Regions from separate parts of the Gorillibacterium sp. sgz306347 genome, predicted to be linked through region 2. Evidence: riboswitches for the same ligand, from Rfam matches in the RefSeq annotation. Region 2 holds a riboswitch; the other holds the start of a gene.

Region 1 (15,361 bases), on a different contig from region 2:
TTTCCACAAAGTGAAACTGCATTTTGCCGGTATCCAGCTGTGCCAGGTCAAGCAGGTCGCGCACAAGCCGGCCCATGCGCAGCGACTCGTCGTAAATGATCTGGGCGAGCTCCTTGCGCTCCTCCGGCGTTCCCGCGATGTCGTCAATAAGCGCTTCGCTGTATCCCTGCAGCATGGAAAGAGGCGTTCGCAGCTCATGCGAGACATTCGCTACGAAGTCCTTGCGGAATTTGTCCGCCCTATACTCCTCGGTCTGATCCCGCAGCACCACGACGGCGCCGCGGACCGTTCCGCCGGTGTACAGCGGAGCCATAACAACCGACCAGACACGGCCCTCCACGTGCAGCTTGTCGGCCGCCTCCCGTTTCTCCTTGATTACAAGCTCCAGCAGATGCCGCAGCGGGCCCGGGACAAGCTGCCAGGGCTCTGCTGCATTTTCTAGCCGCACCGGTTCGTTCGAGCTTCCGTCGTCCTCCCGCTCCCCATAGCCGTGCCAATCCACCCGCGACCATTCCTGGAGCAGCTTGTCGCCTTCGGGATTAAGAAAAATGATGGTCCCGTCCACGCGGTACGAAATAACGGCGTCCCCCATGCTGCGCAAAACGCTGTCCAGGTTGTCCCGTTCCCGGTGCAGCTCGTCAATGGTCCGCTCCAGTTTGTCCGCCATCTGGTTAAAGGTGTGTCCCAGCTGGCCGATCTCATCGGAATAATCAAATTTGACGCGCTGCTTCAAATCGCCCGAGCGGATATTTTCGGCCGCTTTTTGCAGGAGAATGAGCGGGCGGTTCAACCGGCTGATCAGGAAAAAGGCAAACACCGTCGTCATGGTGAAGCCCATAATGCAGACATAAACAAACACCCGCTTCACATAGAACTGGGTGGTTTCGGTCCGCTGCTCGGACTGGTACAGAAGCAGGCTGTAGCGGACCGTCCCGCCCTCGCCTTGCAGCGGCTTGGCGATCAGGATATAGTCCCCTTCCGTGCCATCCGCGGCTGAATAACGGGCGTCGACCTGCCGACCGCTGTATACGGCATTCAGCTGCTCGTCGGTAAATAGCTCGGCCGCAGAGAACAGTTCTCCGTTCAGCAAAATCGGAGGAGCGGCCTGCGGAGCCTGGCCGAGATCCAATAAAGCCATCCCGGAGTCCTCCAGGGCCAGCATATCGCGGACCGCAGTCAGATAGACCGAGTCGTCCGTGCGACCGGCGATTTTTCCGGCCAGCTGTCCCGCCGTATTCTCCAGGCTGCCGGCCTGGTCCGGAAAACTGGTGTCAATGTAGCGAAAAAGAAACAAGCCCAGGATGATCAGCACAACTGCCACCAGTGCGATAATCGTCATCCAAAGCTTGCCGACAATACTGCGAAACAGGAACATTATTTGGGCACCTCGAGTTTATAGCCGACGCCCCAGACCGTGGTAATCATCGCCGCCGCGTCCGGGGATACCTTGTTCAGCTTTTCGCGAAGCCGCTTTACATGCGTATCCACGGTCCGCAGGTCGCCGAAAAACTCATAATTCCAGACATCCTTGAGCAGCTCCTCGCGGGAAAAGACCTTGTCCGGAGAAACGGCGAGGTAATGCAGCAGCTCGTACTCCTTAGGAGTGAGGGCGATTTCCTGGCCGCCCGCCATCACGCGGTGGGCGTCGTGCTCGATCAGCAGATGGGGGAAAACAATATTGTTGCTGGAGTTGGCTCCCTTCGAGAGGTAAGCGGTGGCCGAAGAGCGGCGCAAAATCGCCTTGACCCGGTAAATCACCTCGCGCGGGCTGAAAGGCTTGACCACATAGTCGTCGGTTCCCGCCTCAAAGCCCTGCACGCGGTTGGATTCTTCTCCTTTTGCCGTCAGCATAATGACCGGGGTCGCCTTGTACTGCCGCAGCCTTGCGCACACTTCCAGGCCGTCGATTCCGGGGAGCATCAAATCCAGCAGGATCAGATCGTAGTCGTGATCAACGGCTTTTTGCAGCGCGGTTTCCCCGTCTTCCGCTTCGTCGATGGCATACCCTTCTTTCTCCAGGTACATGCGAAGCAGGCGGCGAATCCGCTCTTCGTCGTCCACGACTAAAATGCTTTCCTTGTTCTCTGCCATTATAGATCCTCCCAGCGCTTTCCGGTTAAACTCCGGTGTATAAAAAAAGCGGAAAAGCCGTTAAGCGGCTACCGGACATCCGGTTCGGTGGGCTATCCGCTGTCGGATTGTAACAAAACCTCCCCTTATTATAGCGAATATTGGCGAATTCGTTAATTCTTTTTTTGAACCGGCGGAGCCTTCGGACGGCTGTCGGCGTTTTTCCCCGCCTCCAACGCCGATTGGGTCAGCAGCTCCACTTCATCCTTGCTCAGCGGCCGGAATTTGCCGCGCGGCAGCCCGCCGAGCTGCAGCGGTCCAAACTGGATGCGGCGCAGGCGGATGACAGGGAACCGGACACTATCAAACATCCGGCGCACCTGCCGGTTGCGTCCTTCGTAAATCGTAATGGAAATCACGGATTCGTTCTTCTCCGGGTTCACGTCATGGTAGTCCACAATGGCGGGCGCCGTCATCCCGTCCTCCAGCTTGACACCGGATGCCAGCTGTTCCAGCACGCTGCCGTGCGGCACCCCTTTTACCGTCGCCAGGTAGGTCCGGGGCACGTGATGCCGGGGATGCGTCAGCAAATTCGCAAACTCGCCGTCATTGGTGAGAATCAGAAGGCCTTCCGTATCGTAATCCAGCCGCCCGACCGGGTATACCCGCTCTTTGACGCCAGGCAAATAATCCGACACCACCTTCCGGCCCTTCGGATCTTTGGCGCTGGTAATCACGCCTTTCGGTTTATGTAAAAGCAGATAGGTCTTTCCTTCGCTTTGGATCGGACGGCCGTCCACCTTGATCACATCGTTCTTCGGGTCCACCTTGGCTCCGAGCTCGGACACAACTTCCCCGTTAACCTCCACCCGCCCGGCCGTAATGTATTCCTCGCATTTCCGCCGCGACGCGATGCCGGCTTGGGCCAGCACTTTTTGCAAACGTTCCATTTTGTCGGTTCACCTCATTTGTAATCATACCCATACGCGGTCGAAACCACAAGCCCGGCCTTCTTTGCCAACGCAAAGAAAGCCGGGCTTGAAGCGGGAGAAGGCCGGGCGAACCGATCAAGCAAAAACAATGGAGCAAACGATCACGGAAGCGATAAAGCCGACGGCGTCGCTGATCAGCCCAACCTTCAGCGCATAGCCCGCCTTGCGGATACCCACCGCTCCGAAATAGACGGTCAGCACATAAAGGGTCGTGTCGGTGCTTCCTTGAATGGTGGAAGCGATCCGGCCAATAAGGGAATCGGGGCCGAACTGACGGATCAAATCGGTCGTAAACGCGAGCGAGCCCGCACCGGTGATCGGCCGCAAAATCGCCAGCGGAAGCACTTCTCCGGGAATGCCGAGGCGATCCAGCAGAGGCCTCGCCAGACCGACCAGCAAATCCATCGCTCCGGATGAGCGGAACACGCTGATCGCCACCATCATGCCGACCAGGGAGGGGATAATGGAAACGGCGGTTTGAAACCCATCCTTGGCTCCCTCAACAAAAGATTCGTAAACAGGCACTTTCCGGAAGGCGGCATAAAGCGGAATAAACACAATAATCGCCGGGATTGCCCAGGCCGACAGAGCGGTAATGATCGGGTACAACGGCTCAGCTCCTCCCTATGCGAAATTTCTGCCAGGCGTTCGGCAGGCGATGTCAAGTTTTTCGGCGCAGCTCGCGCGCCCGGTAATACCGGTCGACCGCGATGGCCGCAAGCGTCGAAACCGCGGTAGCCAAAAGAGTTGTGCCGATGATGTCCGCAGGGCTGATGGAGTGGAAATTCATGCGGATGGCGATCAGTGTAGTGGGAATGAGCGTGATGCTGGAAGTGTTGAGCGCCAGCAGCGTGCACATGGCCGGGCTTGCTTTTTCCTTGTCGGGATTTAACGTTTGCAGCTCCTGCATCGCCTTGATGCCCATCGGAGTGGCGGCATTCCCCAGGCCAAGGAGGTTGGCGCTCATGTTTGACATGATGTAGCCGACAGCCGGGTGATTCGCCGGTACGCCCGGAAACAGAAAACGGACCACCGGGCGAAGCCCTTTGGCGATAATGCGCAAAAGCCCCCCCTCTTCGGCGATCCGCATGATGCCGAGCCAGAAGGTAAGGATGCTGACCAGGCCGAGAGAAACGGTCACGCCCGTTTCCGCGCCTTCGAACACGGCTTTGGTGACGGCTTCAATGTTGCCGTTTGCAGCCGCTACTCCAAAGCCGGTGACGATAAAAAACAACCAGATCAAATTCACCATGCGTTTCTCCGCCCCTTTGCGAGAACCTTGCCGTTATCAGCTTTAATTTTCGTTTCCGCCTGCCAGTGCCCGAAACAGCCCGGACAGGTTTGCCCAAAACCGGCGCACAAATCCCGTCTGCTCCATAAAGGCGCCGTCCGCCGAGCCGAGCGCTGCGGAATTCCCCGGGTTTCCTGGCTGGGGCTCTTCCGGTTTGAGGGGAACACTGCCCACCCGGGTCTCCCCAAACCAAACCTCCAGACGAGCCCGCTCGCCGAGCCGGTAATCGAGCGTATCCTCCGCTATCCGCTTCACTTCCCGGCGGAACAGGGAGAGCTCGCTGTCCGACGCGGGGTAGCGGATCGGCTGCGCCGCCGCGAACCCGTCTCCCGCCTTCTCCCCTTGCTCGACGATTGTGCGAAGGGGGTATTCGGCAAAGCCGTAATCCAGCATCCGCGCATGATCCGCCCAATCGTTGCCGTCATTCAGAGTAACCGCGGCCAATTGCTGGCCGCCGCGCGTAGCCGAAGAGACCAGACAGCGCCGGGCGATTTTGGTAAAGCCTGTCTTTACCCCATCCGAGCCGGGGTATTGCAGCAGCATTTTGTTTTTATTTTTCCATACGGTATCCCAGGGTTCATCCTCGCGGGAGACACGCTTGGTCTTTGTTTTGACAATTTCGCGGAAGGTCGGATTGCGCAGCGCATAAGCCGTCAGGCGCGCCAGGTCGTTGGCGGTCGAGTAATGCTCAGGGGCGTCAAGACCGCTCGGATTGGCAAAATGAGTGTTGGCGAGTCCGATTTCACCCGCTTTCCGGTTCATTAGAAGGACAAAGCCGTCCAGCGAGCCGCCCACATGTTCGGCGATAGCGGAAGCCGCATCGTTGCCGGAGCGGAGCATCAGCCCGTAAAGCAGGTCGCCGAGTCCGATCTCTTCCCCGAGCTTCAAGTATATGGAGGACCCTTCGACGCCGTAAGCGTTCCGGCCGACTTTTACATTGGATGACAAGTCACCCTCCTCGATCGCCACGATGGCGGTCATGATTTTCGTCAAGCTTGCAATCGGTAGCCGTTTGTCGCCATTCCGGCTGTAGACTATGCGTCCGGAGCTTACATCGATTAGCGAAGCCCCTTCGGCGCTGATGTCCACTCCCTTGGCGGCCGGTAAGCCGGACGAAACCGCTGCTTGTGAAGGGACGGCCGAATCCCCGGCGATTCCGGCGGACGGGCTGTCCGTTTGGGCAAAAACATCCATCGTCGCCGGTGCGGAAGCATAAGCCGCTCCTTCCGCTTTCACTCCCTCCTCCGATGAACCGGCCGGGACAAGAAGTCCCGCCGCCATTCCCAATGCGCACACAATCGAGACGGTTCGCCGCACTGCCTCCACTCCTCCGCGTTTTGGTAAAAGATATGCCCGTCCATGCGGGAACATGTCCGCAAAAAAAAGACCGGATGGCCGGATGGCCATACGGTCTTGGATCTTGCGTTAATTTTTGGAGGGTGCGCTTCGCACTGCTCAGGAATAACGGCCGTTGTTGCCGGAATTGGGATTCGATCCGGAAAATCCGCCGAAGCTGTTGCCGCTTTGGGTTCCCGTTCCGCCGCTCGTCAGGCCCGCGCCGGTTTGCTGTCCCGCACCGCTGCCCATCATGCCCGCAGTTGCACCGCCGGTCATGCCCGTTCCTCCGGACATTCCGGCGCCGCCCATCATGCCGCCCATGGGCTGTCCCATTTTTGCGCCTGCGGCGCCTCCCTGGAACATGCTTTGAATCCGGTCCACCACCTGAGGCGCCGAATCGATCAGGCGCTCCAGAATATGCGTTTGGTTGTCTAGCGGAACGACCTTGACGCCGGTTTTTCCGACCACCAGGAATGCAATGGGGTTAATCGATACCCCACCGCCGCTGCCGCCGCCAAAAGGCAATTGGATCTGCGCGTTTTTGGCGTCTTCGCCTTCCTCGCCGTTTTCAGTGGTGAAGTCGCTGCCGCCTGCGGCAAAGCCGAAATTGACGCGGGAAATGGGCATGATGACGTCGCCTTCCCCGGTTTCGATCGGATCGCCGACAATCGTGTTGACGTTAACCATTTCCGTAATTTGCTCCATGGCCGTTTTCATGAGGCCTTGAATCGGATGTTCTGTCACTGGATCTCCCTCCTGTTTGGTTCATGCTGTGGTGCCGGTATCCCGCTTAATTTCTCCGCAAACGGACAAAAGTATGTAAGCGTCCTTTATTCCTTCACTGGCCGAAAGACGGCATTCGGCTATTGCCCGAAGGCGATCCATGCTATAATAAATCGAATTTGCTTCTCGCATCACGGAGCATAAAGGAGCGTTGCCAATGATTATTCAACCGAAAATCCGCGGCTTTATCTGCACGAATGCCCACCCAGAGGGCTGCGCCGCCCATGTTCAGGAACAAATTGACTACATAAAAAGCAAACCGTCCGTAGACGGCCCGAAGCGCGTGCTGGTGCTTGGCGCGTCCACCGGCTTCGGCCTCGCCACGCGCATTGCCGCGGCCTTCGGCTCGGACGCAGCCACCGTCGGCGTCTTCTTTGAACGTCCGGCCGAGAAGGACCGCACCGCCTCCGCCGGCTGGTATAACACCGCGGCGTTCGAGAAAGCGGCCCGTGCGGAAGGGCTGGCCTCCTTCAGCATCAATGGAGACGCGTTTTCAAACGAAATCAAGCAGGAGACCATTCGCACCATCAAGGAAAATCTCGGACAGGTCGACCTGATCGTTTACAGCCTGGCCTCTCCCCGGCGGACCGATCCGCAAACGGGGGAAACGTACCAATCGGTTATCAAACCGATCGGCAAGCCGTTTGAGGACAAAACGGTCAATTTCATGACCGGGGCCGTCAACCCGATCACGGTGGCCCCCGCCACTGAAGAGGAAATCCGCCAAACCGTCGCTGTCATGGGCGGTGACGACTGGAGCCTCTGGATCGATGCGCTTCTGGAAGCGGACGCACTGGCGCCGGGCGCCGTTTCAATCGCTTACTCTTATATCGGTCCGGCGATTACGCATGCCATTTACCGGGAAGGAACCATTGGACGGTCAAAGGATCATCTGGAAGCAACCGGACGGCGTCTCGACGGCTTGCTGGCCGAAAAAATCGGCGGACATGCCTACGTTTCCGTCAACAAGGCGCTTGTTACGCAGGCCAGCTCCGCCATACCGGTCGTTCCGCTGTACATCTCGCTGCTCTTCAAAGTCATGAAGCAAAAAGGGATTCATGAAGGGACCATCGAGCAGATGCACCGTCTTCTGGCGGAGCGCCTTTACGCGGGAGCCGGTCCGGAGCTGGATGCACAGGGACGGATTCGGATTGACGACTGGGAAATGAGAGACGACGTCCAGGAAGAGGTTGCCGCTCTTTGGACGAAGGTAAACGCGGAAAACCTGAACGAACTGGCCGACATGGACGGGTACCGGGAGGATTTCCTCAAGCTGTTCGGCTTCGGTCTTGCCGGCGTGGACTACAACGCGGAGACGGAACCGGCTGCGGGCTGGTAAACGCCCCTCCCCTCCAACCGCATAGCCAAAAAACCATCAAGCGGATTCCGGTTATTGCCGGATCCGCTTGATGGCGTTTCGGAGCTTCTTCAAATCCCCAATGCTTCGAGCGCGAAGCAGCAGTCCAAACCCGGACGCCAAGGCCGACGAGGCACGGATGGAGAGATCGGCATGAAGCCGCGTATCGAATTGAACCCCGGCAAAATTGGGATGCACATTCATGCGGGGCTCCGCATCAAAATGGACGAAGCGGGATGCCTGCCCGACCAGCACATTTTTCATGCCAGCCGCAGACCCCGACAAAATGGCGGTGTATGCCGGATTGCCGCTGCCGACAGCCGAAAACCAGGTAAAGTCGGTGCAGCGGACATGTCCCAGTGTTCTTTTCAGCCACGCACCGTAGTGGAAAAAGTTCGTTTCGACCAGCTGCTTTATTTTTTGCCCCTTTTGCCAAAATCCCCGGTTCACCTCTTCCTTTCCTTCCGTTTCCTGCAACTGCCCGGGTCCAAGCTGACTTTTTCGGGCGGTGCTTAACCGGACCCCTTTCAGCAGCCCTTCAAAATCGATGACCGGTATCTCGTAATTGAACCGGAACAAGCCGAAAAACGCCGTCACTTGCATCCGAAAACGGTCGTTCTTCTCAACCCGGACATATTCCACGGTAATGCGGATCCGGCTGATCCACAGAAGGACCGCCACGATCAGAAGAATCAGCAAAAGACCCGCCACTGTCCAACCCGCCCAACCCATCGCAACCCCTCCATCCGGCGTTCTATCAAGAAAAGGCGCCCGCTTCGCACATTTTCACGGTATGGATTTTTAACCGGAAATGGCATTCACCGCGGCAGCCCGAGCAAGAAAAAACCCGTGGTCCTCAGCTGCCGAAACAGCGTCCAGACACACGGATTAGTATGCTCCGATCGGGGAATGCCATGCAGGAAAGGAAAAGTCCGTCAAACCGGTTTGTCATTTTCCGAAACGCCAATCGCTTCATCCGGTTCTTCTCTGCCTTCTTCCGGCGCTCCGCCGCCGGGCTCCCCTGTCCGGGCAGACCGGTCCTCTTCCTCCGGTGCCGCCAAAAGGCCGGGCTCCGCAAACAAGTCGGGTTCCTCCGGAACGGAAGGCCCGTCAACGGGACGAATCATATCCTCAAACGTCAGCTGTTCCTGTTCATTATCCAGGCGGTCGAACAGCATCCTCGCTTCTTCTTCCATGTTGTCCGAATGCTCAAAGAGCGAGGTATCGGGAAGCTCCCGCAGACTGGCCAACCCGAAGTAATCCAGAAACGCCTTGGTTGTGCCGTACAAGATCGGCCGGCCGACCGCTTCGGCGCGGCCCGTTTCCTCCACCAGCTCCTTGGCGACAAGGGTATGAAGGGCGCGTTCGCATTTGACTCCGCGGATTTCTTCGATTTCCACGCGCGTGATCGGCTGGCGGTAAGCGATGATGGACAGCGTCTCCAGCGCCGCCTGGGACAGCGACGACCGGTTGGGGGCTTCGGCCAGCTTTTCGAAATAAGGAGCGTGCGCCGGAATGGTGGTCATCTGGTAATTGCCCGCCCATTCGACAATCTGCACGCCCCGGCCGGCATCCTTCAGCTCCCGCCGGAGCAGCTCCACCAGCTCGCGGACCGAGCGGGTGTCCAGCTCCAGTACGTCCGCCAGCTGACGCGCGTCCAGTCCTTCATCGCCTGCCGCAAACAGCAGGCCTTCAATAATCGGTATCATCGGGTTCGGGTGCAACCGACGCTCCATCCTCTCTTGCCTGGATTACGATATCGTCAAACAAGCCGTGCTGGTAACAGACGATTCGCTTCATTTTCATCAACTCGAGCAGCGCCAGAAACGTAACCACCACTTCCTCGCGGGAGTAGTTGTCTTCCAGCAGACGGGTAAACAGCGCTTTCCCGCCTTCAAGCTCCAGCTGCCGGATTACCTGGCGGATACGGTCCTTGACCGATATTTCATCCCGCCGGATCCGGGCGACGGACTGCCGGACCGTCATCTTTTTGAGCGCCTTTTGAAACGCCCACATCAGATCGGCGGGCGCCAGGCCTTCTACGGGGTTTTCCTGCACGACGGGCGCGTAGGGGGCCAGATCGACCGGTTCCCGCGTGTAAATCAGGCTCCGCTCGACCTCCTTTTCCCGAAGATGCTCGGCAATCTCTTTGTATTTCTTGTACTCGATAAGCTGCCGGACGAGATCGGCGCGCGGGTCGAAATCCCCGTCATCCGGGAAATCCTCCCACTCCATCTCGATGACCGGAGGCTTTGGCAGAAGCATTTTGCTTTTGATGGACAACAGCGTGGCGGCCATAACCAGAAACTCGCTGGTCACGTCGAGCTCCAGCTCCTGCATCATCGCCAGATACTCCATATACTGATCCGTAATCATCCGGATCGGAATGTCGTAAATGTCCACTTCGTTTTTATCGACCAGATGAAGCAGCAAATCCAGCGGTCCTTCAAAGGTTTCCAGCCGGAAGGTGACTTTCGGATGGCCGACGGTTTCTTCCGTTTGTTCGTTCATGCGCGGTTCCCCTGTTCCGGCGGTCCTTTCGCGTCAGGCCTTCAGCCGATTGATAACGTTCGCCGTTTCGATAGCCGTCACGGCCGCTTCGTAGCCTTTGTTGCCGGCCTTTGTGCCGGCGCGCTCGATGGCTTGCTCGATGGAGTCTGTGGTCAGCACGCCGAAGATCGTCGGAACGCCGGTTTTCAGGCCGACGGCGGCGACGCCTTTGGAGACCTCGCTCGAAACATATTCAAAATGCGGCGTCGATCCGCGGATTACGGCGCCAAGTGCGATCACTGCGTCGTATTTGCCGCTTTCGGCCATTTTTTGCGCGACGAGCGGAATTTCAAATGCCCCCGGAACCCAGGCGACCTCGACATCCTCTTCGCCTGCGCCGTGCCGCTTCAAGCCGTCCAAAGCACCGGACAGCAGCTTGCTGACGATGAATTCGTTAAACCGGCCGACAACGATGCCATATTTCAGATTCTCGGAAATCAGATTGCCTTCGTACACTTTCACCATGGGACGATCATCCTTTCGGGAGTTGGGGTTCGTTTTGTTCCACAAACGTCAGCAGGTGGCCGAGCTTCTCCTGTTTGGTGTGCAGGTAGCGGGTGTTGTCCTCGTTTTCCTCCATTTGAAGAGGCACCCGTTCCGTCACCTCCAGGCCGTAGCCCTCCAGGCCTTTGATCTTGCGCGGATTGTTAGTCAGCAGGCGGATCTTGCGCACGCCCAGGTCTTTCAAAATTTGCGCGCCGATGCCGTAATCCCGCAGATCGGGGGCAAACCCCAGCTTCAGGTTGGCGTCTACCGTGTCCAACCCCTCTTCCTGAAGTTTATACGCCTTCAGCTTATTGATCAAGCCAATTCCGCGGCCTTCCTGCCGCATGTAAAGCAGCACTCCGGTGCCTTCCTGCTCGATCCGGCGCAGCGCCGCATCCAGCTGCGGCCCGCAGTCGCACCGGTGGGAGTGGAACACGTCGCCGGTCAGGCATTCCGAATGCACGCGGACCAGCACCGGCACGGAGCCGTCAATCGTTCCTTTGACCAAAGCCACGTGCTCTTTTCCGTCGACTTCGTTGGTATAGGCGACGGCGCGGAATTGTCCCGCGTCGGTCGGCAGCTTGATTTCGACTTCGCGGTGAATCAGGTTTTCCTTTTCGTTCCGGTACCGGATCAGATCGCGGATCGTGATGATTTTGAGTCCGTGCTTCTTGGCAAAACCCATCAGATCCGGCACACGCGCCATCGTGCCGTCTTCTTTGATGACTTCGCAGATGACGGCGGCCGGGTAAGCTCCGCTCATGCGCGCCAGATCGACCGCCGCTTCCGTATGGCCGGCGCGGCGAAGCACGCCGCCCTTGCGCGCGATCAGCGGAAAGATATGGCCGGGGCGGCGGAAGTCGCCGGGCTTCGCTTTCGGGTCGATCAAGCCTTGAATGGTGCGGGACCGTTCATAGGCGGAAATCCCCGTCGTCGTCTCGCTGTGATCGACGGAAACGGTAAAGGCGGTGCCGTGAAAATCCGTGTTGCGCTCGACCATCGGCTTCAGCTCCAGCTCCTGCGCCCGCTCCTCCGTTACCGGAACACAGACGAGCCCGCGCGCTTCCCGGATCATGAAGTTGATAACTTCGGGCGTCGCCCGGTCGGCCAGCGCAATCAAATCGCCTTCGTTTTCCCGGTCTTCGTCGTCCACCACGATGATGACCTTGCCTTGCATCAGCTCGTAAATGGCTTCCTCAATCGGATCGAAGCGGATCTCGGCTTGCTTGGTTTGATCTTCCATTCCCTACACTCCTTTGTTCAACCAAAATAACGGTTTTCTTCGGATAAATCATGAAGCTTACATGAATCCGTGCTCGGCGAGAAAGCCCGCCGTTACGCCGCCGGTTTTCCGGGCGCCCTCGGGAGCGTCGGCCGGGAAGCGAAGCAGCCGGTCGATGTATTTGCCGAGAATGTCGCATTCCACATTGACCGCATCGCCCGGATGCTTGTCGTCCAAGATGGTCTCTCCAAGCGTATGCGGAATAATGGAGACAGTAAAATCCGTAAGCCCCGCCTCCACCACGGTCAAGCTGATGCCGTCTATGGCGACTGAGCCCTGCGAGACAACGTAGCGGAGGATCGCTTTGTCCTCCGGCTCGATACGGAACACAACGGCGTTTTCTTCGGGCGTTCGCCCCTTAATGACGCCGGGGGCGTCGACATGGCCCTGCACGATGTGGCCGCCGTAACGGCCGCCCGCCGCCATCGCCCGTTCCAGGTTCACGCGGGACCCGGGAAGAAGCGTCCGCAGGTTGGAGCGGCGGTAGGTATTCGGCATGACGTCCATGGAGACGGTTTGGCTGTCAAACCGGATCACCGTCAAGCAGACGCCGTTGACCGCAATGCTGTCGCCGAGGCGTACATCCTCCAGAATCCGGGAGGCCGCGATGGTCAGCACCATTGCCTGCCCCTGCCGGCTGACCTTCTGGAGAAAGCCGATTTCTTCAATTATACCGGTAAACATCAGCCTTCCTCCTTTGCTTCGCCTTCATTCCCGGCTGTCACGGCTGCCGGAGCCTTCCATGCGTTGGACGGGTAACCGGTAACGCAAATGTCCTCTCCATAGGCGGACACCTCCGTCCGCTCAAGTCGAATCGCATCGCTCATCCGGTCGACGCCGGCAAAATCGAACAAGCCGGGCGCCCGTTCGCCGCCGACAATTTTCGGAGCGTAAAACAGCACCGCCTTGTCTACCAGCCCGGCCGCCAGCATCGCACCGTTCAGCCGGCCGCCTCCCTCAAGCAGCACCGAGCCGATCTCCCTGGCCCCCAGCTGGTCCATGGCGGCCGCAAGGTCGACCCGTTCTCCGCGGCCGCATAGCAGCACCTCCGCTCCGCGGGCTTCGAGCGCCCGCCGCCGGGCCGGGTCCGCGCCGTCTGCGGCCAGCACAAGAACGGGAGGCCCGCCATCCGCAAGCATGCGGGCTTCCGGCGGCATGCGAAGCCGCGAATCCGCAACCACGCGGATTGGAGACAGCGCCGGCACGGGCAGGCGGGTGGTCAGCAGCGGATCATCGGCGAGCACCGTTCCGACGCCGACCAGGATCGCCTGGTTGCGGTGCCGCAGCAAATGGACAAAAGAGCGGGACGCATCGCCCGAGATCCACTTGCTGTCCCCGCTTTCGGTCGCGATCCGCCCGTCCAGCGTCGAGGCCGACTTGAGCGTGACGAACGGACGGCGTGTTCGAATGTACTTGTTGAACGCTTCGTTCAGCCGCTCGGCCTCCTGCGCGCGGACGCCGCGGATCACTTCGATCCCGGCGTCCGCCAACCGCGCAAGCCCCTTTCCTGCGACCAAGGGATTGGGGTCGCTCGCGGCGACGACAACCCGGGCCACCTTCTCGGCTATGAGCCGTTCCGCGCAGGGCGGCGTTTTGCCGTAATGGCTGCACGGCTCCAGTGTGACGTACACGGTGGCGCCCTCCGCTTCCGGCCCCGCCATGTTGAGCGCGTGCACTTCCGCATGCGCCGTGCCCCGCTTCAGGTGCGCGCCCATGCCGACGATACGGCCGTTATTCACAACGACGCAGCCGACCGCCGGATTAATCTCCGTTTGACCGGAGGCCGCGGCCGCCAGCTGAAGGGCGAGCTCCATGTATGCTTCGTGGGTAAGGGCATTCATCCGTTCTCATCTCCGCTTGATTGGATTAGGGGCTTCCGCACAGGGGACGCAAAAAAGCCCCCGTCTTCGTTCGGGGGCATGATCATACAGAGATAGGGCCGTTAAAACCCGGCCTGAAAGCAAACGCGCCATGTGAAAAAGAGTACATTCCGGCGCCTGCTTCTGTTTGCTCCGTATTCCTTCTCTCATCCAGACTTTAACTGTCGGTTCCGGAGTTGCACCGGATCCACCGTTGATCGCCGCCTTGGTCAACAACCATCGCCAGCGAAAAACGGGTCACGGACTGGCACGCGCCAAAAGCCAAAGCTTCGCGCGCGGTTCACCGCCGGTAGGGAATTTCGCCCTGCCCCGAAGGAACGTCTTGTAACGCTTGAATAAATTTTACCCTCCGTCCGTAAAAATTGCAAGCAATCGGTCTCTCATATGACCTAAGTACAGCCCTGCCGCCCGAAACTCCAGCCGCCGGTTCCGCCAACAGACCAGCATTTCCTCACGTACCCTTCTACCTGAAAATAACGCAACGTCATCGTCTGTGGTGCCCGCCAGGGCATGGGTGGCTAACGGTTGCCACAGCGCTTATTCGCCCAAAAAACCCCTGTTTCCATTTCTAACGGTTGTGGGAGAGCTTATTTGCCCTCAAAAGACCAAAACTCCCCTTCTCCGAGCCAAATAAGCTCCGTGGCAACCGTTAGATTTTGAAACGTCTCGTTTTAAGCCAAATAAGCTCGCTGGCAACCGTTAGAATTTGTCCGGCTTCCGGCGCCCCCATGACCAAAGCTCCCGGCGCGTGATGGACATTGGACCACGGCATAGCCAAAAAATCCACCTTGAAATAACGCAACTTTATTTTCATTTTCTGTGGTGCCCGCCAGTGCATGGGTGGCTAACGGTTGCGAGAGGCCTTATTTGCTGAAATGAACGGAAAAGCCCCCTCAAATCATCCAATAAGCTCAATGATTGCTATGAACGTTTTTGTCAAGCGCTCCATAATCGGGGGCCCGAACGCATGGCGCGGGAGCAAATAAGCGAGCGACGGTCGGCACGCTGCTATCCGTGGGTTGGGTACCACATGGTATGCCTACGTCAAGGAGAGCGGGGGCCAGCTAGAAACGCACGTCTGGTAAAAACACCATGTGCAAACAGTTGACGCCCATTCTCTCCTGAACCTTCGTTTGCTCCCGGGCCACGCGCTCGGGCCTAAGCTTGTCAAGCGAGGTTCTTGACAAGCGACTGCATGGACGGACACTGTGATTCATCCCTCATCGGAGATGAGGGAGATGCCACACGGCGAGTGTGGGGGTGCAGGGGGCAGCGCCTCCTGCGTGTCCCCCTTTGGGGGACGGAAGGGGGTTACGCGACGGTCCGGGCGAC
Region 2 (15,361 bases):
AACAGGACGAAACCGTCGCGACCGACAAGGGCATCGAGGTTCTTCTCGACCGCAACGAGCCGCTTCTGGACGGGATCATCATTGATTACCTGTATCTTCCGCAGGAGGGGTTCGTGGTGACGAACCCGAGCAAAGGAAACCACGGGGATCACTAAGGTGGCAGCCAACGACATCCGCGTTTGCGACAAATGCAAGCACATGAAGATGAAGACGGTTCTTCCGAAGCTCCGCAAGCTGGCGCCGGACGCCACGATCACCGTCGGGTGCAAATCGTATTGCGGGCCCTGCGCCCGCAAAGCGTTTATTTTTATCAACGGGCGCTATATCACGGCTCCGACGGAAGACGAAGCCGTGGAGAAGGCGGCTCCGTTCGTCAAGCACTAACGGGTTCGCGTACAAGCGGACCGGGAGAAGAAAGGCGCCTGCGAAGGCGCTTTTTTTGTAATCCGGCTGCGGGCCTGAGGGAGACGGGGGATCGGCAATGGCACGTTACGGTTACTGGACGGCGGCGGTGCTCGCGGCCGCCGTGCTTCCCGCGGCGGCGGGCTGGCCTGCCTTCGATGCGGCGGCGCTGCTCGTCCGCAGTCTGCTGGACGGAGGATTGACCCTGCTGGCCTTATCCGGCTGGCTGGGTACGCAGCAGCCGGATCGGGGAAAACGGCTTGCGCTGGGCGGGGCGCTGGGCGGCCTGGCTGCCGGCGCAGTGTTATGGGCCGCGGCTTGTATCGCCGGCGTGCGCCTGCTGTCCGGCGCGGAAAGCGGCTGGCTGCCGATCGGGACCGCTTTGCTGCTGCTCACCGTCGGCGTCCGCCTTCATACCGGCCAGCCCGCCGCCGCCTGGCGGCAGAAGGTCAGCTTGCGGGCCGCCAATGCGCTGGAGGCGGGCCGCCCCGGCCGGCTGGCTTGGGTGGCGGCGCTCACCGTTCTCCGCGGAGCGGCCGAAGGGGCGCTCTATCTGCCCGCCGTAGCCGGGCAAACCGGGCCTGCGGGCTGGTTTGCCGGTCTTCCCCTCGGCGCGCTTATGCTGTTCGTTGCCGGATGGGCGCTGCCCCGGCTGCCCGACAAGCGGGACATCCGCTGGTTCGCGCTGTCGGGACCGGCGTTATCCGCGGCGCTGGCGCTTCGCCTGGTCGGCGTCGGCGTCGGCCGGCTCCAGGCGGAGGGGGCGATGGGGGCGACGCCGGCGGTTTTTTTGGACGGGGTTCTTGTTTATTCGTCCACCTGGGAGACCTTGTCGGCGCAAGCCCTGCTGCTCGCGGCCCTGCTCGCTTCCTTTGCGTACAGCCGCAAGAGAAGCCGGGACTTTTACCGTCAGATCAATATGCAATAATGCCGGATTGGAGCAGCCATGAGCCGATTTTATCGTTCCTTTATGCAGGCCCCGGGGAAGTATTGGGGCCAATTGAAAGAGCTTCACCCCGTCGTCCATATTCTTCTGATCGGAACGGTTATGGCGCGCGGCGCCTCGAGTATGAGCCTGCCGTTCCTCGCCATTTACCTGAGCCGGTCCGGCGACACCGGCATTTTTGGCACAAGCCTGATCATCGCCGTCTCGTCGCTTGCCGGTACCATCGGCGGTTTTTTCGGCGGCGCGATCTCGGACCGGATCGGGCGGCGCACCGTCATGCTGGCGGCGCTGTTTGGCTGGGGCGGCGTTTTTATCGGGTTTGGCGTGGCCCGGGAACCGCTTGTTTTTGTTTTCCTGAATATCGTCAACGGCCTGTGCCGTTCCTTTTTTGAACCGGTCTCGCAAGCGCTGATGGCCGATTTAACCGCGAAGGAAAAACGGATGAAGGTGTTTTCGCTGCGATATTTTGCCATTAACGTGGGCGTCGCGGTCGGGCCGCTGGCCGGAGCCTATTTCAGCACCCGCAACGCCTCGCTCGCCTTTATTTTGACCGGCGTCGTCTATCTGTTGTATGCCTTTACGCTGCATATCCTGCTGATTGTCTTCGGCATCCGCAAGATCGAAAGCGAGCAGAAAAAAGACACGACCCTGGCCCAGGCCTGGAGCGTAATTCGCCAGGACGTCCGGTTCCGCTATTTTCTGCTCGGAGCGACCATCAGCTCCATCGGCTATTCGCAGATGAGCGTGACGTTGGCGCAATACCTGGAAAGAGATTTTGTCGGCGGCGTAGAGCTGTTCGCGGCCATGCTGAGCCTGAACGCGATCGCCGTGCTTTTGTTCCAGCTGCCCCTGTCCGCCTGGTCGGCAAAGCGATCGCCGATTGTGGCGATTACCGTCGGCATGATCATGTATGCGTTCGGCAATCTGGGCTACGCCTTTTCCTTTAATTCCGTCACGTTCCTGGCGTCGATGTTCGTCTTTACCCTGGGTGAAATCCTTTCCTTCCCGGCGGGCAGCGTTCTGATCGACCGCATCGCCCCGGACGGCATGCGGGGCACCTATTTTGGCGCCCAGTCGTTTCAAAACATCGGCGCGTTTATCGGCCCGCTGCTAGGCGGTTTCCTGCTGGACGGTCCCGGCGGCGGCACGCTGTTCTCGGTCATGGCCGCGCTGTCCCTCAGCGCCATCTGGTTTTACCGGCGAGGGGATGCGCTCACCGAGCGGCAGGCCGCCCGGAACACTTCGGCGGCGGCACGGGCGGCGGACTGACCGGAATTACACGCGGTGGGCGCTGTCGCCGGAAGAAACCATACAAAAAAACTCCCCTTAATGCCTGTCGGGATCGGGCAAAGGGGAGTTTTTGCATGCATGGCGTTTTGACTGACACTCGCTAGCGAGCAGGAGAGTCCGGCCGCAGACAAAGGGAACGACTTCCCGGCCGGCTTTAGCCCTTCTTCTTCTCCATGGCCGCTTTCAACGCGTCGGCGAGGCTGTTTGCTGGCGGCGCGGCATCCTGGTAGCGTTCCACCAGGGCCCGGTTTTCCTTCGCAGCTTTCCGGCCGCCGCCGCTTCCGTCCAGCATTTCCACGAGGTTGCAGGGACGGCATTGGGCGAATTTGCCCGCCTTGCCGGTCCGGATTTCCATCCGCTTGCCGCATTGGGGACAGCGCTTGCTCGAGGTCGCCGGCTCGGCCGCGCGCCGGTAGGAGCATTCGCGGGAGGAGCAAACCAGCGTCTTGCCGCGCTTGCTTTTGATCTCCTGAAGGCGCTCGCCGCATTCCGGGCAGCGGCTTTGCGTCAGGTTATGCGGCTTGTAGGCGGCTCCGCTTTTTTTGACGTCCTCCACCATGCGGACCGTTTTCTCGCGGATGGACCGCATGAACCGGCCGGGGTCGCCGCTGCCCCGGGCGATTTGCTCCAGCTCGCGCTCCCACTCGGCGGTCAGCTCGGGCGTCCGCAGCTCCTCGGCGGCCAGCTCGATCAGCTGGAGGCCTTTGCTTGTCGGAGTGAGCGACGCGCCCTGCCGCTCGATCGTATCCGTGCCGAGCAGCTTCTCGATGATGTCGGCGCGGGTTGCCGGCGTGCCCAGGCCATGCTTCTCCATGGCCCCGAGCAGCGCCGCTTCCGTGAAGCGGGCGGGCGGCTCGGTGAAGCGGCGGTTCAGCACGCCGCGCTTGACCGGCAGCTTGTCGCCGCGCTTCACATCGGGAAGCCGCTGCTGCCGGCCGCCGGAATCGGAGCGCGGCTCGCCGTCCGGCCGCTTGCCGTCTTCCTCGTCGGCGTCGGTTAGCTCGCGTTCGCCGTACACGTCCTTCCAGCCGGCCTCGCGGATGATCCGGCCGGATGCGTACAGCCGCTCGCCGCCGGCTTCCAGCGTCAGCGTGGTTTCTTCATACCGGCAGGGCGGATAGAACAGCGCGATAAACCGGCGGACGATCAGGTCGTACAGCTTCCGTTCCTCAGCCGTCAGCGCGTTCAGATTGACGAACTGCTCGGTGGGGATGATGGCGTGATGATCGCTTACCTTGCTGTAGTCCACTATGCGCTTCGTCACCTGGAGCGGTTTGACCAGAAGCGGCCGGGCCAGCGCGGAATAAGGGCCGACGGCGACGCTTTCCAGCCGTCCCTTCAGCGTCGGCGCCATATCCTGCGTCAAATACCGGGAATCGGTGCGCGGATAGGTGACAAGCTTGTGCTGCTCGTACAGCTTTTGCAGCACATTGGACGTCTGCTTGGCGGAAAAGCCGTACCGGTTGCTGGCGTCCCGCTGCAGCTCGGTCAGATCGTAAGCGAGCGGCTGGGGAATCGTTTTTTCGGCTGTCTTGACGGCAATCACCTCCGCCGTTTTGCCGCCGAGGCCGCCCGCAATCCGCTCGGCCTTGGGAATGTCGAAGAGGCGGGCTTCTCCGTTCTCGGGGCATCTCCACTGCGCCTTGAACGAGCCGAGATCCGCCTCCACGGTGCGGTACTCCACCGGCTGAAAGCTCTTAATCTGCTTTTCCCGCTGCACCAGCATGCCGAGCGTCGGCGTCTGCACCCGTCCGGCAGCCAGCTGCGCCCCGTGCTTGGCGGTCAGCGCCCGGGTGATGTTGAGGCCGATCAGCCAGTCCGCTTCCGCCCGGCAGACGGCGGAGCGGAACAGCCGGTCATAATCCTTGCCCGGCTTGAGCGCGGCGAAGCCGTCCCGGATCGCCTTGTCCGTCTGCGAGGAAATCCAGAGCCGTTTGAACGGCTTTTTCCACTGAATCTGGTCCATGATCCAGCGGGCCACCAGCTCGCCTTCGCGTCCGGCGTCGGTGGCGATGACCAGGTCCGTCAGATCGGACCGGCGGCTCAGCTCGCGGATGCCGCGAAGCTGATGGCTTGTTTCCCGGATCGTTTTCAATTTCATCGGCTCGGGCAGCATCGGAAGGCTTTCCAGCTCCCACGTTTTCCATTTGGGGTCGTAATCCTCGGGCTCGGCAAGGGTAACCAGATGGCCGAGCGCCCAGGTGACCACATAGCGCGGGCCTTCAAAATGATGCTTTTGCTTGTTCGTGCAGCCGAGCACCCGGGCGATCTCCTTGGCGACGCTCGGTTTTTCGGCCAAAACAAAGGTTTTCATCGGCGATTCCTTTCCGAACGCATAAAAGAGGCCCGCGGATGGATCGTGGCGGGCCGCTTCGTTCCGGTCATTCGCAGTCTTGACAGACTCGTTAAACTTCTTGGTTCAATCGCTATAAGAATACCACGAAACGGGAGGCCGGGAAAAGCCCGCCCGCCGTCCCGGTCACGGACAGGGAGGCGGTCGGCATGCAGCGCTTTATAGGAGGGGCCTCGCAGCCTCAGGCTGCATTTGCCAGCGGGGCGGCAGCGTCCTTCTGGCGGGAAATGATAAACAGGGCGGTCCAGATCAGCAGAAACCCGGCGATTTCGTGGATTTTGACCCATTGCCCGACAATGATCCAGTTCATGACGACCCCGACCATCGGAAAGCTGAGCTCGGCCAGAGTGGCGACCGAAGCTTTGATGGTGGAGAGTCCTTTGTAATACACAAGAATGCCCAGCAGCCCCGGCAGGAGCGCCTGCCCGATCAAATTAATGAAAACGGCGGCGTTGGCGCCGAAGCCTTCCGGCAGGTTCCAGGCTGCGCCCTGGCTCCACGTAATGGCAAACAGGAAGGGGAGCGCCAGGATGAACCGGAGGGACGTGACGGTTTCGTACTGCAGCTTGCCGAGCGACAGCCGGCCCATGACGGTTGATCCGCCCCATAGCGCCGCTGCGCCAAGCGACATCAGGCTGCCGATCTGCGCAAAATCGTTCCAGTGGCCGAACGGAAGGGTAAAGCCAAAGGTCAGCAGGTACGTGCCCGCCAAAGCGAGGACAAGCAAAAGACCGAACCGGCGGGGCAGCGTTTCCTTCAGCAGCATCCGCGCCATGAGGATCGCGAACAGGGGCTGAAGCTTTTGCAGGAGAAGCACGGCGTTGGGATTGCCCGATTGCAGGCCCATTGTAAACAGCAGCGTCGCCAGCGCCGAGCCGCCCCAGGAAAGGAAGAGCAGCGCGGCGATGTGCTTGGCGCGCAGTCCCCGCAGCTCACCCCGCCGTTTCCAGATCATCGGTATCACGAACAGCACGATCAGCACATGCTCCAGCAAAACGATCTGCGCCGGCGTCATCGCCTTCAGCAGAATGATCCGGAACAGCGGGTCTACGCCCCAAAGCGCCGCTCCCAGCACGACCAGCCAAAACCCGCTGCCGGCTCCGAATTTAAACCTTGGTTTTCCGACCGCCATCTCCGTACCCATGTTGACATTTGCGCTCACTTCGTTTGTCTCCTTCTTGCGAACAAGGAACCCGTCAAACCAAGAAACCCCCGCAGTCGAAAAATTCGACGTACGGGGGCCGGATTAAAGAAACGTGCGGCGAGTGTTTCAAAAAACGCGCGCATGTCTGTCTCCGATCTTCTTCCATCCGGACTTTACCGTCGGCCCCGGAATTTCACCAGGTCAGCCGCATTCCTGCAGAGGAATACGGGTCGCGGGCTTTGCGCGCTTCGATCGCACGCTCACCGCCGGTCAGGAATTTCACCTTGCCCCGAAGATCCTTATTCGTTTTCTTTTGATTCTACTCCAAATCCCCGCGCAGTCAAGGACAAAATTGTGAACATTGTCACAAGCGGCGAATCAGGCAGCGAAATCAGCTTTCCGCCGGGTTTTTGGAGCCCTCGGAACCGGGTGTGCGGGGAGGGCGGCTGCCGAAAAACTGGTAATAGGCGCATTCGATCCGGCCGTTAAACAGCTTGCGCTTTTTGTTGGCGGGTTTTCCGAAGTAATGCTCCAGCTGCTTGCTCGGCGTCAGCACAAAAACCGACCAGCTGTCCAGCCGCTGAATCATCGAGCCAAGCCCGCGCAGGGCGACGGTCGCTTCGTCTTTGTCGCCTAGGCGCTCGCCGTAGGGCGGGTTTGTGATCAGGCAGCCGCTTTCTCCCTGCGGCTTTGCGGACGAAACCGGCTCCACGGAAAAGCGCAGCTCCTTCGACAGCCCCGCCGCGCGGGCGGACGCCTGGGCGACCTCGATGGCGGCCGGGTCGATGTCGGAGCCGCGAATGTCGAGCGGCACATCATCCCGGACGGAATCGTAGGCCTCGTCGCGGGCTTCTTCCCAGGCGCTGTCGCCGATAATCGGCCAATGCTCGGAGGGGAAGGAGCGCCGCAGGCCGGGCGCGAGGTTCCAGCCGATCATCGCCGCCTCGACGGGAAGAGTGCCCGAGCCGCAAAACGGGTCGTAAAACGGCCGGTCCGGCGTCCAGCGGCTGAGCAGAATCATCGCGGCGGCGAGCGTTTCCTTAAGCGGGGCTTCCGTGACCAGCTTGCGGTAGCCGCGCTTATGCAGGCTCGGGCCGGTCGTGTCGATGGTCAGCGTGGCAATGTCGTTCAGGAGAGCGACCTCGATCACGTACCGCGCGCCCGTTTCCGGGAACCAGTCGGAACGGTAGCGGGATTTCATTTTTTCGACGACGGCTTTTTTGACAATGCCTTGGCAGGCGGGAACGCTGGACAGCTGGGATTTATGCGAGCGGCCTTCGACAGGAAACTCCGCGTCACCGGGAATCCAGTCCGGCCAGTCCAGCGCTTTGGTGCCTTCAAACAGCTCGTCAAAGGTCCGCGCCGGGAATTCGCCCATTTTCACGAGAATCCGGTCCGCGGACCGCAGCCACAAATTGGCCCGGCAGACGGCGTCCGCGTCTCCCTTGAAGGTGACCCGTCCGTTTTCGGTGAACGAATCCGTATAGCCCAGTTCCTTGATTTCCCGGGCGACCACGGCTTCCAGCCCCATGGGGCAGGTGGCGATCAATTGCATGTTCATCGGTTAGCTCCGTTTCATTTTCTGTTTTGGGTGGCAATCTTGTATAGTTAGAGTATAGGCAAAGCCTGCACGGATGACAAACATCGGCGGAAGCGGGCGGATCAGACAAGGGAGTGGCACAGGAAAATGGACAGCAAGGAAGCGGAACGATACGCGGATTCCCTATATGCGCGCGATGAACAGCTGGAGGAAGCGCTTGAAGCCGTCAGGCAAAACGGCATGCCGGAGATTTCGGTTTCGCCGGGCTATGGACGGCTGCTCACGCTGCTGGTGAAAATAGCGGGCGCCCGGTCGGTGCTGGAAATCGGAGCGCTCGGCGGCTACAGCGGCATCTGCCTGGCGCGCGGTCTTCCGTCCGGCGGACGGCTTGTTTCGCTGGAGCTGAAGGAGGAATTCGCCCGGGTCGCGCTGGAGCAGCTGACACGGGCCGGTTTTGCCGGAAATGTCGAATACCGCACCGGCGACGCGCTGGAAAGCCTGAAACGGCTGGCGGACGAGGGCCGCAGGTTTGAATTGGTTTTTATCGACGCGGACAAAATCCAGGCGCCGGACTACCTCGAATGGTCGATCCGGCTGACCGGTCCGGGCGGAGTCATCGTCGGAGACAACTGCTTTTTGCACGGGAAGACGCTGGACCCGGCAAGCGACGGACCGGGCGTGCGCGGCATCCGGCTGTTCAACGAGCGGGTCGCCTCGGACCCGCGGCTGGAGAGCACGCTGCTGCCCGGTTATGACGGGCTTGCGATCGCCCGGGTGAAGGGGGAACGGCGAACGGTCGCAACTTCCATTCTGCCGCATTAGCAAAAACAGGAGCGTCGGCGTCATCGAAGGATGACGTTCGGATGCTCCTGTTTTTTTGCCGCTTACTGCGGATGACGATGCGAGGGACGGGCAGCAAGGAAATGGCCTGCAACATATGGCCGGCCCGAAACGTTATTTCAGGAAGGACGCCGCGTATGACGGCCTTTCGTTTACGGAAGCCGGATCAAGCCGGACGCTGCGCGCGATTCGGCCGGTTCAGGGACCGGCGCACCCAAAGCGCGTTGAGCAGCAGGAGGCCGGCGGATACGAGAAACACGCCTTGAATTCCATAGAGCGGGGAAATTAACCCGCCTGTGATCGGGCCCAGCACATTGCCCAGGGCGAGCGTGCTCGTGTTCAGGCTGTAGGACCGGCTTTCCATGCCCTCCGGGGTATATTTGCGGATGAGGGTATACACCGAGGGCAGCAGCCCGCCCATAAACATGCCCTGGACGAAGCGCATGGCAAACAGCTGCCAGACGGAGGTTACAAACGCTTGCGGGATAAAAGAGCAGGCGACGCCGATCAGGCAGAGGTTCAGCACCCGCTGCGAGCCGAACCGGTCCCCGAGCTTGCCGAGGAACGGAGAGACAATCATGTTCGAAATCCCGTTTGCGGAGCTGACCAGGCCGGCGAAGAACGCCAGGTTTTCGGCTTGTCCGTGCAGGTCCTGCACAAACAGCGGCAGAAGCTGCGAGGGGCCGAGCAGCGCGAACTGGAACAGAAACGTCACCGAGAACAGCGCGGGCAGCTCGCGGACATGGGAAAGCTCGCGGAAGCTTTGGAAAAGCGACATTTTCGGCTGCTTCAAAGCGGCCTTCCGGTCAAAATTGTCGTGCAGCAGGAACGTAATGAGCAGGGATGCGACAACAAGCAGCCCGCCGGTCAGGAAGAAAATGTGCCGGTAGCCGATCACGTCGGCCAGCAGGCCGCCGATGAGCGGGCCGAGAATCGTGCCCGCCACGCCGCCTGACTGGAGCATGCCCATGGCGAAGCCGATCTTTTCCTTCGGCGTGTTGGCCGACAAAACGGTCACCGACGCGGGGACAAAGCCCGAGATGGTGCCGTTCAGCAGCCGCAGCAGCAGAAGCCACCAGGCGTTGGTGGCAAAGCCCATGCAGGCGATGACAATCGCCATGCCGTAGCCGGAGCGAAGCAGCATCAGCTTCCGCCCGTACCGGTCGGCGACCCCTCCCCAGATCGGCTGAAAGATAAACGAAGTGACAAAGTTGGCGGAAAAAATCAGCCCGGACCAGATGGCCACCTCATGCGGATCGCTCATGCCGAGTTCCTGAAGGTAAAGCGGCAGAAACGGCGTGACCATCGTTGTGCCGGCCAGCGCAATAAACTGCCCCAGCCAGAGGACGGACAGATTGACTTTCCATTTTTCCATTGAGAAGGACTCCCTTTGTTTCCTTATTCGGTCAAGACGGACTTGCGGTACAGGATCAGGCAAAAAGCGGCGGCGGCCAAGCCGATTCCGCCCCCAAGGTAAAAGCCGCTCGCGAGGCCGAACGAATCGTTCATCCAGCCGGCGAGAAACGGGCCTCCAAACATGCCGAGCGAATAAACCGCCTGGTAGAAGCCCATGGAGGTTGCCCGTTTCTCGTGTTCCACGCCGTGGATGGAAAGGCTGAGGAACAGCGGGAAATAGAGGCCCTGGCTGAAGCCGTTGACCGCCTGCGTCAGAGCGAGTACCCCGTAAGCCGGGACGGCGGGAATGAGCAGCGTGCAGACCGCGCTGGCGAGAAATCCGGCCAGCAGCGTATTCCGGGCCCCAAACCGGGGGGCGATCCAGCGGCCGCTGGCGAAATTGGCGAACGCGTGCGGAATCATAAAAGCACATACCAGCCAGATCAGATCGGATTTGCTGGCGCCGAGGGCCTGGGCCTGCAGCGGGGTAAACCCGAACATGGTGATAAAAAGAATGCTGTGCGCCAGGATCGACAGCACCGAAACGGAGATCAGGGACGGCGTCAGGACACGCTTCAGCCCGGCAAGCCGGATCGGCTCCCGGACGACGCCGCCCGCGGGCTCTTTTACAAACGCAAGGCCGGCGAGTCCCGCCAAGCCGAGTCCCGCGCCAAGCATGAACAGAAACGGATACCCCCGGGTATCGGCGAGCCAGCCGCTGCCGGTCATCCCGGCCAACTGGCCTACGGCGGTGATGACGGAGATGCTGCCCATCGCCTTGGCCGTTTCATGAGCGGTAAAATAGGCCGAATAAAGCACGGTAAACGCCACCCAGGCCGAAGCGGAGACGCCGGCCAGCGCGCGTGCGGCAAGCGGCCATGCCGCCCCTTCCAGGGTGAAAATCAGGCAGCTTGCGACCGAGGAGGCCAGCCCGAGCAGCATGAACGGTTTGCGCTTCATCAGGCGGTCGGAGGCGATGCCCAGCGGCAAACGCAAAAAAAGCTGAACGAGCCCGTAGCTGCCCAGCACAATTCCGGTATAGGAGAGGGACAGCCCGCGCGATTGCAGATAATCCGGCAGTACCGGAACATAGCTGTACATGGAGGCCCAATAGCACAGTGTGACAAGCACAAAAACAAGATGGTCCCGGCCGGTCGGAGAAAAGGCGGCGGGTGCGGCGGCTTTCATGATCAGGGTACCCCGTTTCGGACAAGATTCTTTAACTGTAACGCAAACGGCCTGCAATTGCCACCCGGTATCCCGGCGCGAAGGGCGCGGCCTGCGTGGTTGGGAGGTGATTTGTTTGCTATAATGGTTCCGTTGCGGAATCATTCCGACTGACTCATACATAGATAAAGGGGTTCTGAACCATGCCATCTTCGAACATGTCGCGCGTGAACCGCAAGCGCAAGAAACAGCGCCGGTTCCGCTTGCTGCTTTTGACCGCCGCGGCCGCCACCGTGTTGATCGTTTGGGCGGTGCGCGGGCTTTGGAACGATTCCCGGCAGGCGGAGGCGCCGCAGCCTTCGCCGACGGCGGCGGCCGGACAGTCCGCCGCTCCGCCGGCGCCTGCCGCCACCCTGCCGCCGGCGACCGCCGCCCCGTCCGCTACGCTGCCGCCCAGCGCGGAACCGTCCGTGGAGCCGACGCCCGCGGCCAGCCCGACGGAGGCGCCATCGGCCGGTTCGCCGTCGGAAAGTCCGGGAAGCGCCGGCAGCACGGCTTCCCCGGACACCGCCGGTACCGCGGGAGACGGCGGGACGTCCGCTGCGCCTGCGGTTCCTTACGACCCGGGCGTTTTTACCGATCCCGACCGGATTCAGATGTCGTTTGTCGGAGATGTTCTCCTGGGGAGCACCGTGGAAAAGCTGCTGGCGCAAAACGGGTACGACTACCCGTATAAACAGGTGCTGTCCTACTTGCAGCGGCCCGACCTGACCATCGCCAATCTGGAAACGCCGATTACGGAACGCGGCACCAAGCAGCAAAAAGAATACGTCTACCGCTCCTCGCCGGAGGTGCTGCCGGCTTTCCAAAAGGCGGGCTTTGACCTGGTCAATCTGGCCAACAACCACATTCTCGATTACGGCCAGCAGGGGCTGCTTGATACCTTCGATCATTTGAGCGGGGCAGGCATCCCGTATGTAGGCGCCGGACATAACGCCGCCGAGGCGTTCCAGCCGGTGATCCTGGAGAAAAAAGGGATGACCATCGCATTCCTTGGCTTCAGCCGCGTCGTTCCCGAGCAATCCTGGAAAGCGGGGCCTTCCTCTCCGGGCGTGGCGGATACCTATAACCACACGCTGCCTGTGGAGGCCATCCAAAAAGCGGCGAAGCAAGCCGATCTCGTGGTCGTGATTCCGCACTGGGGCGTGGAGCGCAACGATCTTCCGGAGCCTTACCAGAAGGAATTGGCCCGCCGGTATATCGACGCCGGGGCGGATCTTGTGGTCGCGAGCCATCCGCATGTGCTCCAGGGGTTCGAAAATTACAAAGGCAAATGGATCGCGTACAGCCTGGGCAATTTTATTTTCACCACCAACAACACGCCGAAAACCTGGGACAGCTTAATTCTGGAGGCGTCCTGCACGAGGGAAGGAGAGTGCGCCGTGAATGCGGTGCCGGTTCTCACCAAAGCCGCTCAGCCGAAGGTGATGACCGAAGCGGAAGCGGAGGCTCTGTTTAAAAGGCTGACCGAAATGTCGTTCGGGGCCAGCGTGCTGAAGGACGGCCAGATTGTGACCGGACGGCGTTAAGGCAGCTGTAGGACAGCAACACAAACCGTGCGCGGCGAAACGGCCCGCAAAAGGAGACACAAACGATGCAAACGTCGAATCCGGAAATCCGAACTGTTTATTGTGTAGGCCGAAACTACCGGCTCCACGCCGAGGAGCTGGGCAATGCCGTTCCGGACAGCCCGATGCTGTTCATGAAGCCGGGGCATGCCGTTGTTCCGGCGGACGGCGGCATCCTTGCACTGCCCGGAAACCGGGGGGACGTGCACTATGAGGCCGAGGTGGTGCTTCGCGTCGGCCGTCCTTACGAGGCCGGCATTAAAACGGATGACCTGGTGGATGCGTTGGCCCTCGGGATTGATTTCACGCTTCGCTCGGTGCAGGACGTGCTGAAGGCGAAGGGCCATCCGTGGCTGGCGGCCAAAGGCTTCCGGAATTCGGCTCCGATCGGGCCGTTCCGTCCTTATCCCGGCGCTTCCGCGTTCGATACTCCGTTTTCTCTCCGGAAGAACGGGGAGCAGGTTCAACTAGGCCGGATGAGCGACATGATCTTTTCGCCGCAAACGCTGGTCGACTTTATCGCGGAGCATTACGGCCTGGGGCCGGGCGACCTGATCTTTACCGGTACGCCGGCGGGAGTCGGACCGGTAGGGAACGGCGACCGCTTCGAGCTGTTCTGGGACCGGAAGCCGGCGGGAGCGTTTACGGCTCTTCTGGCGGACGGCGGCACACCGGAAGGGACCGGCCGTTGATTCCCGTCCGCGCGGATTCGGCCGGATGGACGGGCTTGCTTGACGCGGCGGACGCCGTCAACCGGATGTTTGGCCCCGTGCTGCCGGGAGGGAGCTGGGCCTGGGCGATCGGCCTGCTGGGCAGCATGGGCATCGGGGCTTATGCGTACCGGAAACGCGCTTTGACCTTGTCCGGCGTGCTCGCCTCCATTCTGATCGGAACGCTGCTTTATGCCTTCGGCCGCACGGTCTGGTTCGGCACGCTGATCGCCTTCTTTGCTTCCTCGACAGCGTTGTCCCTCTGGAAAAGGCAACGGAAAGCGAAGGCCGAGGAAGGGTACGAGAAAACCGGAACCCGGGACGCCGGCCAGGTGTTCGCCAACGGCCTGCCGGGTGCGCTTCTGTGCCTGGTATGGGCGTGGCGGCCCGATCCGGTCTGGCTCTTCGCGTTTGTCGGCGTGATGGCCGCCGTAACCAGCGATACCTGGGCAACCGAGGTCGGCGGTCTCAGCAGGAAGCCGCCCCGGTCGATTCTGACCGGCAAGCCGGTTCCGGCCGGGACCTCCGGCGGCGTATCGGCGCTCGGCTCCGCGGCTGCCGCGGCAGGCGGTTTATTTATCGGCCTGGCGGCGGTTGTGTTGACCGCGGCGGATGCGGCGCTGGCCGGTTCGTTTGCCGGCTGGCTGCGCACGGGCGCGCTTTTGCTGGCGGCCGCATTCATCGCCGGCGCGGCCGGGGCTTTTGCCGATTCGCTGCTCGGGGCCACCGTTCAGCGCATGTACCGCTGCCGGTCCTGCGGCCGCCTGGTGGAGCGCCGCGTTCACTGCGGCAAGCCGGCCGACTTTGTCCGCGGCATCCGCTGGATGAACAATGACGCCGTGAATGTCGTCAGCTCGCTTGCAGCGGGCGTGATCGCCGCCGGAATCGGGTTTCTGGGGTTAGGCTGAAAGGGGAGAGCAGCATGAGCAAGTGGACCAGTCGGAGAGCGGACGGCCTGATTATGCCGGAGGAGGGAAGCGTCTTTTTGCGGCCGCTGCTGCCGGAAGACGCCGAAGCGCTGCTGGCGATGCGGCAGGAAAGCCGGATGCATTACGAAACGTATCAGCCTGCCCGGCCGGAAGAATTCTACACCCTCGAGGCCCAGCAGGAGGAAATCGAGCGCGGCGCCGCCTTGATGGAGGAGGATACCCAATACACATTCGGCATTTTCCGCCTGGACACCGGCGAGCTGGCGGGCCGGATCAGCCTGTCCGCCGTGCATCGCGGCGTCTGGCAAAACGCCAACGTCGGCTATTCCGTCGGCGTCCGCCATCAGGGCAAGGGCTTCGCCGCGCAGGCCGTCCGGCTTGCCGCGTCGTTCGCTTTCCGCGAGGCGGGGCTGCACCGTCTTCAGGCTGCGGTTATGCCCTGGAACACGGCATCGCTGCGCGTCATGGAAAAAGCCGCCTTCCGCCGGGAAGGACTTGCCGAACGGTACTTATACATCAACGGCAAGTGGGAGGACCACTACCTGTTTGCCCGCACGGCGGAGGAAGACGACTTGTAGCGTTATGCGGGAAGCCGCACCAAAGAGCCCCTTTCCCCTTTTGCGGGAGAAACGGGGCTCTTTGGTTTTGATTGACTGATTATTCTCCGGGAATCATCAGCTTTCCTTGCTCCCGCAAATCACCGAGCGCGCTGGCGCGGATTTCGGAAGAAGACAGCGTATACAGGGTGTCTCCGATGTAGAGGAGCCGCTCGACGGTTTTCCTTTCGTCTTCGGAATAGCCGACCCTCCGGGCCTCCGCCTGCTCCTTTTCCGATTGATGCGTAATGGCCCCTCTCCGTTGAAAGCCGTTCTGCAAATCGAGCGTATAAACGTAAGCCCCCTGAAAGGAAAACGCCCCGTATTGCGAAACCTCCTCCCGGGATTCCGAACCTGTTTTCTCCGCACTCCCGGTTTGGCCGGCTTTCCCGGCCGTGTTTTCCGTTTTGTGCTTCATTAC

What was found. Region 2 has a riboswitch for FMN ahead of AC6I6H_RS07785 (DMT family transporter). Riboswitches for the same ligand answer to the same signal wherever they lie in the genome.
Region 1: linked by a shared signal. The riboswitch ahead of ribD (bifunctional diaminohydroxyphosphoribosylaminopyrimidine deaminase/5-amino-6-(5-phosphoribosylamino)uracil reductase RibD) and the one ahead of AC6I6H_RS07785 (DMT family transporter) in region 2 are both predicted to bind FMN.

The regions. Positions count from the first base shown of each region.
Region 1 covers NZ_JCAPET010000018.1:81,685-97,045, forward strand. Annotated here, with positions in the region: gene AC6I6H_RS11655 (sensor histidine kinase) at 1-1,375, opposite strand, end outside; gene AC6I6H_RS11660 (response regulator transcription factor) at 1,375-2,091, opposite strand; gene AC6I6H_RS11665 (pseudouridine synthase) at 2,244-3,020, opposite strand; gene AC6I6H_RS11670 (spore maturation protein) at 3,138-3,671, opposite strand; gene AC6I6H_RS11675 (nucleoside recognition domain-containing protein) at 3,724-4,314, opposite strand; gene AC6I6H_RS11680 (D-alanyl-D-alanine carboxypeptidase family protein) at 4,357-5,670, opposite strand; partial or broken gene ytfJ (GerW family sporulation protein) at 6,045-6,435, opposite strand; gene fabV (enoyl-ACP reductase FabV) at 6,632-7,813, shown strand; gene AC6I6H_RS11695 (DUF2953 domain-containing protein) at 7,865-8,563, opposite strand; gene scpB (SMC-Scp complex subunit ScpB) at 8,767-9,555, opposite strand; gene AC6I6H_RS11705 (segregation and condensation protein A) at 9,524-10,342, opposite strand; gene ribH (6,7-dimethyl-8-ribityllumazine synthase) at 10,376-10,846, opposite strand; gene AC6I6H_RS11715 (bifunctional 3,4-dihydroxy-2-butanone-4-phosphate synthase/GTP cyclohydrolase II) at 10,854-12,110, opposite strand; gene ribE (riboflavin synthase) at 12,168-12,833, opposite strand; gene ribD (bifunctional diaminohydroxyphosphoribosylaminopyrimidine deaminase/5-amino-6-(5-phosphoribosylamino)uracil reductase RibD) at 12,833-13,990, opposite strand; FMN riboswitch at 14,164-14,350, opposite strand.
Region 2 covers NZ_JCAPET010000010.1:64,797-80,157, reverse strand. Annotated here, with positions in the region: gene AC6I6H_RS07810 (HesB/IscA family protein) at 1-155, shown strand, start outside; gene AC6I6H_RS07805 (YuzB family protein) at 157-384, shown strand; gene AC6I6H_RS07800 (hypothetical protein) at 482-1,330, shown strand; gene AC6I6H_RS07795 (MDR family MFS transporter) at 1,349-2,617, shown strand; gene AC6I6H_RS07790 (DNA topoisomerase III) at 2,793-4,952, opposite strand; gene AC6I6H_RS07785 (DMT family transporter) at 5,173-6,135, opposite strand; FMN riboswitch at 6,286-6,436, opposite strand; gene AC6I6H_RS07780 (THUMP domain-containing class I SAM-dependent RNA methyltransferase) at 6,527-7,696, opposite strand; gene AC6I6H_RS07775 (O-methyltransferase) at 7,751-8,497, shown strand; gene AC6I6H_RS07770 (MFS transporter) at 8,682-9,890, opposite strand; gene AC6I6H_RS07765 (MFS transporter) at 9,914-11,098, opposite strand; gene AC6I6H_RS07760 (CapA family protein) at 11,281-12,666, shown strand; gene AC6I6H_RS07755 (fumarylacetoacetate hydrolase family protein) at 12,732-13,397, shown strand; gene AC6I6H_RS07750 (DUF92 domain-containing protein) at 13,574-14,323, shown strand; gene AC6I6H_RS07745 (GNAT family N-acetyltransferase) at 14,338-14,922, shown strand; gene AC6I6H_RS07740 (beta-propeller domain-containing protein) at 15,002-15,361, opposite strand, start outside.